Regions from separate parts of the Streptomyces sp. NBC_00554 genome, predicted to be linked through region 1. Evidence: riboswitches for the same ligand, from Rfam matches in the RefSeq annotation. Region 1 holds a riboswitch; each other region holds the start of a gene.
The links. A riboswitch is a leader RNA that binds a small molecule or an ion and turns the genes downstream of it on or off. The one in region 1 is predicted to bind S-adenosylmethionine.

Region 1 (3,267 bases):
GGAACTGCCGCCCGTCCTGGTCGGCGAGGACTACGCCGCTGGGGCGGAGGCCAAGGGCGCCGCACCGCTTGGGCGTGAATTCAGGCATGACGACGGGCGCGACAAGGGTCTGCGCCGAGCCGCGGTGGTCGTCGGAGTGGCGGCAGCCGCACTGACCGGATTCGCCCTGGCACTTCTGCTGCCCGGCGGCGACGCGGACGCCGAATCGCAGTCCGGTGCCGTCCCGTCCGCCACGGCACCCGTCGCCCAGGCCCCTTCCGGAGCCGCCGACCCGGACGGCGCGGGCACCCTTCGGGAGGGAGACAGCGGCACGGAGGTGACGGAGCTCCAGCAGCGGCTCCTCGACATTCCGGACGTGTACGCCGACGGCACCACGAGCGGCACCTACGACCCCACGCTCACCGCCGCCGTGGCCCGCTTCCAGCTCTGGTACGGGATCCGGGGCGACGAGACGGGCGTCTACGGCAACGACACCCGGGCCGCCCTGGAATCCCGTACGTGACGAGAGGCCCTGCCCGGCAGTCCGATCACAGATGCCGTCGGAAGGCCGGGTGGGCGTCGAGGCGTCGCACATAGTCCTGGAGGAATGCGTACGAGGACAGGTCGCCGGCCGCTTCGAGAGGGGCGAGGGCGACCCAGAGGTCCACATCCGCCGCGGTGAGTTCTTCGCCCAACGCATAGGGGCCGGAGGCGAGTTGACGGTCCAGCAGGTCGAGGGCCGTCGACCGCCTCTCCGGCGGCGCGCCGGGGGTGACATCCCGGTCGAGGAGGTCGCGCAGGGCGTCGATGTCGGCGGCGAGGGCCGACGGGCGAAGCGGGCAGTGGCAGGATCCGGCCCGGTCGGTGAGGAGGTCGGCGAGGTCGCGCAGGATATCGGGCGTGTGATTGCTGACGACGCGTCCGCTCCACCGGTCGCACAGCGCGGGCGCGGTCAGCGGACCGTCGTAGTGGTGCCAGGTTGCCTCGTACGCGCTGCGCAACGAGGAGAACGCGCGGGGAGTGTCGGCGGGGAGCGCCAGGAGCGTGGTGGCGACGGAGTCCTTGAGGCCCAGCAGGTCGAGCGTGATGGAGACGCGCAGCGAGAGGGGACAGTGCGCGGACAGATACAACTCGTAGCGGTGCGGGGCCGGGTAGAAGCCGCCGGCGAGACCGACGCCGATGCGGCTGCGGAAGCGGTGCTGGCGCGTGGCGGGCGTGGCGGTGATCCGGGGGTGCGGGATCGCGTCAAGTGGGCTGGGGGCGCACGTGGTTGGGGTACACACGCGGGACGTTCCGGTGTTTGAGACGTGCGAGGACAGGGTCTCGGACATGACTCTCCCTGGGACGAGGAGGCCACGGTCGCCTTGTGGGCACCGCGGCGGAACGGAGTGACTGCGCTGCGTACCGGTCCGTACCGCTCGGACTAGTAGGCGCTGGAGACCCGCAACAGATCGATGTGCAGGCGCCTCGTCAAACCGCTCTTGGTCATTCCCACCGGTCCCACACTCGGGGCTCGCGAGACGCGAGACCACGCTTGTCCCGCCGCACCGGCGGAACCCGGTCGTCACCCGGGGCACCCCGTCGCGGTGGAAGGGTTGCCTGCCAGCGGGCCGGGGCCGATAACCGTACGGGCAGAGGAAACCTGCCCGAGGGGCGCTGACAATCGTGACCGTCCTCGTCAGTGTCGGTGCGCTCCGTGAGGCCGTCAAGAAGGCCTCCGGCGCAGTCTCACCAGGTGGTCACCGGGCGCGCCTCAGGCCGGCGTCGCGGGGTGGAACAGATTGCGCGGCAGGGTGGTTGACCCTTCCGGGGAGGCACGGCGATGTGAGAACGACCATGATCTCCGGGCATTGCGCACCGCTGTGGCCTCCCGTAACGTCCCCAGCAGGTTATGAGCGTCAGCGTCAAGCCCTGGCTTGCTGACCGGCAACCCTCCTTCGCGGCGGGGTGCTCCAGGTGACGACCAGGCGGTGCCCGTCCCGGGTTCCGCAAGCGCGACGCCGGCGGTCTCCAGTCCGCCGAGCCGAAAGGGCGGAGGTGACGGACGTGCAGACTGTGCCCCGCCTCCGTGTCATGGTTCTCGCCCCGCGCCGCCGCGTGCACCTGTACTCCCGGCCGCACATCGACCTTCAGCGCGTGGCCGGCGCGCTCTGTCGTCCCTGACCTGTCACCTCGCCGCCGCACCCTCCGATCCCGAGGGCCCGGTGATCTCATACGGTCGATCAGGAAGGCACCCAGTCGTGTCGTCGTCATCCTCGCTGCCCTCTCCCACCCCTCCCTCCTCCCCTTCTTCCGCCGCACTGCACCTCGCCGTCGCTCTCGACAGCGCGGGCTGGCACCCGGCCGCCTGGCGCGAACCGGTGGCCCGCCCCGACGAACTGTTCACCGCCTCGTACTGGACCGATCTGGTCAGCGAGGCCGAACGCGGCCTGCTGGACTTCGTGACCATCGAGGACGGGCTCGGCCCCCAGTCCGCGCGCCTAAGCGAACCGGACGGACGCACCGACCAGGTACGCGGCCGACTCGACGCCGTCCTCATCGCCGCCCGCGTCGCGCCGTTGACCAGCCATATAGGACTGGTGCCGACCGTGGTGGCCACACACACGGAGCCGTTCCATATCTCCAAGGCCATCGCCACCCTCGACTATGTGAGCACCGGCCGCGCGGGACTGCGGGTCCAGGCGTCCGCGCGGCGACACGAGGCCGCGCACTTCGGACGCCGTTCGTTCCCGAAGCTCCGTATCGAGGACCTGGAGACCCCGGCCCTGCGGGAGTTGATCGTCGACCTCTTCGACGAGGCCGCCGACTACGTTGAGGCGGTGCGCCGGCTGTGGGACAGCTGGGAGGACGACGCGGAGATCCGGGACGTCGCCACCGGCCGCTTCGTCGACCGCGACAAACTGCACTACATCGACTTCGAGGGCAAGTACTTCAGCGTCAAGGGCCCCTCGATCACGCCCCGTCCGCCGCAGGGTCAGCCCCTGGTCACCGCACTGGCCCATGAGTCCACGACGGGCGCGCCCTTCCGGCTGCTCGGTCGCAGCACCGACATCGGATACGTCACTCCGCACGACGTCGATGAGGCGCGTGCCATCGTCGCCGCGGTCCGCACCGAACAGGAAGCGGCCGGACGCGCCGAGGAGCCGTTGCACCTCTTCGGTGACCTGGTGGTGTTCCTGGACAACGACCCCGCCGCGGCCGTGGCCCGTAAGGAGCGTCTCGATGCCCTCGCGGGCTACCCGTACACCAGCGACGCGAAGGTGTTCACGGGTACCCCTGTGCAACTCG
Region 2 (3,267 bases), 4.9 Mb from region 1:
CCTGTACGACCACCACGGCGCCCTCGGCCGCCTCGTCGGCCAGCGCCCGCGCAAAGGACCGGTTGTACGCCTCGTACGACGCCCACTGGCGCCGGAACTCCTTGTCGAAGACCGGCTCCAGCGGCGTCTGGTACAGCATGTGGTGGACGAACCACAGCACGGAGTTCGCGATGCCGTTGTAGGCGTCCGCGTGCACCTCGGCGTCGATGTCCAGCATCCGCACGCCGTCCTCGCCGACCCCGCGCCGTACCGCTTCGCGGTCACCGTCGCCGAGCGCGGAGCACACCCACAGGGCGCCCCTGTCCGGGCCGATCGCCGACAGGCCCGAGACGAGGCCGCCGCCGCCGCGCTTGGGGTGCAGCGAGTTGTCCTCGCGCAGCTCGTAGGAGATCGGGCCGCGGTTGGACGCGACGAGGATCCGATGATTGCCGTACGGAGAAGCCATACGCCTCAACCTAGCCCGGCCCGGAAACGCTCAAACGTACGGACGGGGTGCGGCGGAGGCGTATACAGCCGTCCGATTACGCCGCTTTGCGTGATTGGTACTCCGAGATTTCCGCCATCGGAGGCCGTTCCTCCGTGTCCACGGAGTACGTCCGCGGCTCGAAGCCGTCCTCGCCCCGTTCGAACTGGGTGATGGCCGGACGGATGAGGTGCCCGCGGGCCAGCCTCAGCTGGGCCGTGCGGTAGATCGCCGCGGACATCCGGCCCAGCGCCTGACCGTCCTGGTGCCGGTGCTTGCGGACGCCGACGTCGACCTGGGCGAGTGCGTCCAGGCCCACGAGGTGCAGGGCGTCGACGAGCATGCCGAGCTCCACGCCGTATCCGACCGGGAACGGGAGCTGTTCGAGGAGGGAGCGGCGGGCCGCGTATTCGCCGCCGAGCGGCTGGACGAATCCGGCCAGCTGCGGCCAGTGCATGTTCAGCAGCGGGCGGGCCATCAGCTCGGTCACACGGCCGCCCTGGCCGGCCGCGGTTCTGCCGGAGGTGGGCTCGCCCGGCAGGTTCAGCGGGCGGTCGTACATCGCCTTGACGAGGTCCACGCCGGGCTCGGTGAGCAGCGGCCCCACGATCCCGGAGACGAAGTCCGAGGAGAACTCCTTGAGGTCCGCGTCGATGAAGCAGACGATGTCACCGCTCGTCACGAGGAGTGACCGCCACAGGACCTCGCCCTTGCCGGGCACGGCCGGGATGCGGGGGAGTATTTCGTCCCGGTGAACAACCCGGGCGCCCGCGGCGGTGGCGACCTCGGAGGTGCGGTCCGTCGAACCCGAGTCGATGACGACGATCTCGTCGACAAGGGGGACTTTCGCCGTCATCAGGTCGCGGCGGATGATGGAGACGATCTCACCGACCGTCGCCTCCTCGTTGAGCGCGGGCAGGACCACGCTCACCGTGGAGTTGGTGGATCGCTTCGCGGCTATCAGCTTCTTGAGCGGGCGGTCACTCACGGACCAGGAGCGCGTGCTCAGCCAGCGCTCGACGTCTTCCAGCACGTGCGGCTCTCCCTTGCGTTCATTGGGATGCGTGTGCCCGTCGCCGCGCCAGCGGTTGGTGTGTCGCTGTCATCTCGCGGTTCGGACGGCTCTCTCCACCATCCAGGCCTTCGGTTACAGTCTTGAACAACGCTGATGACCATCGCATGTCGGGGGTCGTTGCGCGTACAACTGAATACCGCTCATCCAGAGGGGCAGAGGGATACGGCCCGTTGAAGCCCCGGCAACCCTCCAGCTGGTTCTTGTCACGTCGACGTGGTGAGGCTCCCGGCTCGGGAAGGTGCCAAATCCGTCTCACGGCGAAGTGCGTCGTGAGGAAGATGAGGAGAAAGGGCCTCCCCTCCATGGCTGCGCAGACAGTTGCAAGCACCACGAACACCGTGACCTCCCCGGATTCCGCGAACTCCGTCGATCTGGGCCCCGCCGCCGCGCTTTCCTGCCGCGAGTGCGGACACCGTGTGCCGCTCGGCCCGGTCTTCGCCTGCGAGGAGTGTTTCGGCCCGCTGGAGATCGCGTACGACTTCTCGGCCTACGAGACCGAGGACCTCCGCAAGCGCATCGAAGCGGGCCCCGCGAACATCTGGCGCTACGCGCCGCTCCTGCCGGTCCCGGCGGACGTCGCCGAGAAGCCGAACATCAACCCCGGCTGGACCAAGCTCGTCCAGGCCGACAACCTCGCCCGCGAACTGGGCGTCACCCCCGGCAAGCTCTTCGTCAAGGACGACTCGGGCAACCCGACGCACTCCTTCAAGGACCGCGTCGTCGCCCAGGCCATCGAGGCCGCGCGCGCGTTCAACTTCACCACCCTCTCCTGCTCCTCCACCGGCAACCTCGCCGGCGCCGTCGGCGCCGCCGCGGCCCGGGCCGGCTTCCGCTCCTGCGTGTTCATCCCGCACGACCTGGAGCAGGGCAAGATCGTCATGGCCGCGGTGTACGGCGGCGAGCTCGTCGGCATCGAGGGCAACTACGACGACGTGAACCGTTTCTGCTCCGAGCTGATCGGCGACCCGGCCGGCGAGGGCTGGGGCTTCGTCAACGTCAACCTGCGGCCGTACTACGCGGAGGGCTCCAAGACCCTCGCGTACGAGATCTGCGAGCAGCTCGGCTGGCAGCTCCCCGACCAGCTGGTGATCCCGATCGCCTCCGGCTCCCAGCTCACGAAGATCGACAAGGGCCTGCAGGAGCTGATCAAGCTCGGGCTCGTCGAGGACAAGCCGTACAAGATCTTCGGCGCCCAGGCCGAGGGCTGCTCGCCGGTGTCCGTGGCCTACAAGGCCGGGCACGACGTCGTACGGCCCCAGAAGCCGAACACCATCGCCAAGTCGCTCGCCATCGGCAACCCGGCGGACGGGCCGTACGTGCTCGACATCGCGCGGCGCACCGGCGGCGCCGTGGAGGACGTCAACGACGAGCAGGTCGTCGAGGCGATCAAGCTCCTCGCTCAGACGGAGGGCATCTTCGCCGAGACGGCGGGTGGCGTGACGGTGGGTGTGGCGAAGAAGCTGATCGAGAACGGTCTGCTCGACCCGACCCTCACCACGGTCGTCCTCAACACCGGCGACGGCCTCAAGACCCTGGACGCGGTGGCCTCGGACACCGGGCTCACCGCTACCATCCGCCCGAACCTGGACTCCTTCCGAGAGGCTGGCCTCGCGTCATGAGCGTCAATGTCCGCATCCCCACCATCCTGCGCACCTACACCGGCGGCAAGGCCGAGGTGACGGCCGAGGGTGGCACCCTCGGCGAGGTCATCTCCGACCTTGAGAAGAAC
Region 3 (3,267 bases), 6.8 Mb from region 1:
ACCCCTACGTACGGGGGTGAGTCCACCCTCGTACCTCTCTGAGAACCCAGGAGCGACCATGAGCGCTGTGAACCCCGCTGGAGGCGACACCGCGGCGGGCCGTTCCTGGCCGGCGTTGCTGAACGGCCTGCTCGACGGCCGTGACCTGAGCGCGGACGACACCGCCTGGGCGATGAACCTGATGATGCGCGGTGAGGCGACCGACGCGCAGATCGCCGGGTTCGCGGTGGCTCTGCGGGCCAAGGGAGAGACCGTCGCGGAGATCACCGGGCTCGTACGGATGATGTACGAGCACGCCAATGTGATCGAGGTGCCGGGGGACACCGTCGACATCGTCGGCACGGGCGGTGACGGGGCGAAGACCGTCAACATCTCCACCATGTCGGCGATCGTCATCGCCGGTACGGGCGCGAAGGTCGTCAAGCACGGCAACCGGGCGGCCTCCTCGGCCTCCGGCGCGTCCGACGTGCTCGAGAAGCTCGGGGTCAACCTGGAGCTGACGACGAAGCGGGTGGCCGAGGTGGCCGAGGAGGCCGGGATCACCTTCTGCTTCGCGGTGAAGTTCCACCCGGCGCTGCGTCATGTGGGCGCCGCGCGCGGGCAGTTGGGAATCCGTACGGTCTTCAACGCACTCGGTCCGCTGACGAACCCGGCACGGGTGAAGGCGCAGGCGGTCGGGGTCGCGGACCCCCGCATGGCGCCGATCGTGGCGGGCGTCTTCGCGGAGCGCGGCAACTCCTCGCTGGTCTTCCGCGGCGACGACGGGCTCGACGAGCTGACCATCACGTCCACGTCCCGGGTGTGGGTCGTACGGGACGGAAAGGTCACCGAGGAGACCTTCGACCCGAGGGACGTCGGCATCGACCTGGTCCCGATCGAGGCGCTGCGTGGCGCGGACTCCACATACAACGCGGACGTGGCGCGCCGGCTGCTCGACGGTGAGACGGGCCCGGTGCGGGACGCCGTACTGCTGAACTCGGCGGCGGCGCTGGTGGCCCTGTCGCCGGGCGCCGGACCGCTCGCGGACCAGATCCGCGCCGGGATGGCGAAGGCGGCGGAGGCCATCGACTCGGGGGCGGCGAAGCGGACGCTGGAGCGGTGGGTGGCGGCCACCAACGCGTAGGCGGCGGCCGGGACGGGTCCAGCGGGTCCGTCGTGGCGTTTCGAGTGGGGCCGGGGCAGGACGCCCGGCCCCTTTCGCGTTCCGGGATCCGGACACGGGTTGCGGTGCCCCGATTGGGTCGCGTAGGTTTTTCGGCAGGTCATGAGTGACAGTCATGAGGCCCCGGCCGACTGTCCAGCAACCCTCCGTCCGTGGCGGGGTGCTCCGGGTGAAGACCAGGCCGTAGGCAGCGAGGTCTACGGCAAGCGCGGACCCCTCGCCCTCGATTGAGGGATGGAGCCCAGGGGTCCTGGTCATTCGAGGGAGCCTTCTGTGAGCAAGCGAATGCGATAGGGCGCAGAGCCCCTCTCCGCATACCCCTTTCACCTTTTCCCGCGCTGAGCCGTACGTCCCCGTACCCGCTCGCGCGGTGATTCCCCCTGCCTCTCACAGGAGCTCGCCATGTCTGTCTCCACCGCTGCCGCCGACCAGACCATTTGTGCCCAGCTGCCCGTTCTGGGCCGGGATGTCACCGTCCCGCTCGTCACCGGTGGCGAGGTCACGTACGCCGCTCTCGACTACGCCGCCAGCGCCCCGGCCCTCCAGCGCGTGTGGGACGACGTGGCCGCGTACGCCCCGTACTACGGCAGCGTGCACCGCGGGGCGGGGTACCTGTCCCAGCTCTCCACCGACCTCTTCGAGAACTCCCGCACCACCGTCGCCGAGTTCCTGGACTGCCGTGCGGACGACCAGGTCGTCTTCACCCGGTCGACCACTGACTCGCTCAACCTGCTCGCCGGGGCTCTTCCGGCCGACTGCCAGGTCTTCGTCTTCGAGACCGAGCACCACGCCTCGCTGCTGCCCTGGCGGGACGCGCGGGTGACCTACCTGAACGCCCCGCGTACGCCTCAGGAGGCCGTCGCGACCCTGGAGGGCGCCCTCGCCGGCCGTGACCCCCACGGTCCGGCCCTGGTCTGCGTCACGGGCGCCTCGAACGTCACCGGTGAACTGTGGCCGGTGCGTGAACTGGCCGCCGCCGCCCACGCGCACGGCGCGCGCATCGTCCTCGACGCCGCGCAGCTCGCCCCGCACCACCCGGTGTCGGTGCGCGACCTCGACGTCGACTGGGTCGCCTTCTCCGGGCACAAGCTGTACGCCCCCTTCGGCTCCGGTGTCCTCGCGGGCCGCTCCGACTGGCTGCGCGAGGCCGAGCCGTACCTCGCGGGCGGCGGCGCCAGCCGCAAGGTGTCCCGGCGTACGGACGGCGGCGTGGACGTGGAGTGGCACGAGAGCGCCGCCCGGCACGAGGCGGGCTCGCCGAACGTGATCGGCGTGTACTCGATCGCGTCCGCCTGCAAGGCGCTCACCGAGGCCGGTTTCGACACGCTCGTCGCCCGTGAGCAGCAGCTCATCGAGACCGTCCGCGCGGGTCTCGCCGAAGTGCCCGAGGTGCGGGTCCTCTCGCTCTTCGGCGACGACGCCCCGCGCGTCGGCGTCATCTCCTTCGTCGTCGAGGGCTGGAACAGCTCGCACTTCGCGGCCGCGCTGTCCGCCGAGTACGGCATCGGGGTGCGCGACGGCCTGTTCTGCGCCCACCCGCTGGTGCGCACCCTCCTCGGCAGCGACCCTCAGACCCAGGGCGAGTGCGGCGCCCCCGAGGCCGCGCCCGGCGAGAAGTCCCTCAACGCCATCCGCGTCAGCTTCGGCGCGGGCACCCCGGACGAGCACGTCGAGCGTTTCGTCCGCGCGGTCAAGGAGCTCGTCCGCGATGGCGCCAAGTGGAACTACCGTACGGAGGACGGGCGTTGCGTCCCGGCCGTGTAATCGCCTGACAGGAGCACGGCGTATACGCTCCCCCTCGGCGGCCGTACGGCAAACAGGGGAGTTGCGGGGAGTGCAGGCGCTGCGGGAGACGGATCCACGGCGGATCGGTCCGTACGAGGTGCTCGGGAGGCTTGGCTCGGGCGGCATGGGCGAGGTCTATCTCGCCGAGTCGCGGGCCGGGCTCCGGCTGGCCGTGAAAGTGGTGCGGGCCGAGCACGCGGAGGACCGCACCTTCCGCGCCCGGTTCCGCCAGGAGGTACGGGCCGCGCAGACCGTCGGCGGGACCGGGACGTACACCGCACGGGTGGTCGACGCCGACCCCGAGGGTGAACGGCCTTGGA

Region 2: another riboswitch for S-adenosylmethionine. It lies ahead of thrC (threonine synthase); the one in region 1 lies ahead of OG266_RS03060 (putative leader peptide).
Region 3: another riboswitch for S-adenosylmethionine. It lies ahead of OG266_RS32695 (aminotransferase class V-fold PLP-dependent enzyme); the one in region 1 lies ahead of OG266_RS03060 (putative leader peptide).

What each region holds. Positions count from the first base shown of each region.
Region 1 covers NZ_CP107799.1:649,934-653,200, reverse strand. The annotation lists gene OG266_RS03070 (peptidoglycan-binding protein) at 1-502, shown strand, start outside; gene OG266_RS03065 (glutathione S-transferase C-terminal domain-containing protein) at 528-1,262, opposite strand; gene OG266_RS03060 (putative leader peptide) at 1,403-1,468, opposite strand; SAM riboswitch class IV at 1,505-1,650, opposite strand; SAM riboswitch class IV at 1,867-1,980, shown strand; gene OG266_RS03055 (putative leader peptide) at 2,026-2,142, shown strand; gene OG266_RS03050 (LLM class flavin-dependent oxidoreductase) at 2,220-3,267, shown strand, end outside.
Region 2 covers NZ_CP107799.1:5,517,454-5,520,720, forward strand. The annotation lists gene OG266_RS24305 (trehalose-6-phosphate synthase) at 1-445, opposite strand, end outside; gene OG266_RS24310 (glucosyl-3-phosphoglycerate synthase) at 522-1,496, opposite strand; SAM riboswitch class I at 1,676-1,823, shown strand; gene thrC (threonine synthase) at 1,841-3,157, shown strand; gene OG266_RS24320 (MoaD/ThiS family protein) at 3,154-3,267, shown strand, end outside.
Region 3 covers NZ_CP107799.1:7,425,904-7,429,170, forward strand. The annotation lists gene trpD (anthranilate phosphoribosyltransferase) at 59-1,123, shown strand; SAM riboswitch class IV at 1,261-1,377, shown strand; gene OG266_RS32695 (aminotransferase class V-fold PLP-dependent enzyme) at 1,565-2,926, shown strand; gene OG266_RS32700 (PQQ-binding-like beta-propeller repeat protein) at 2,997-3,267, shown strand, end outside.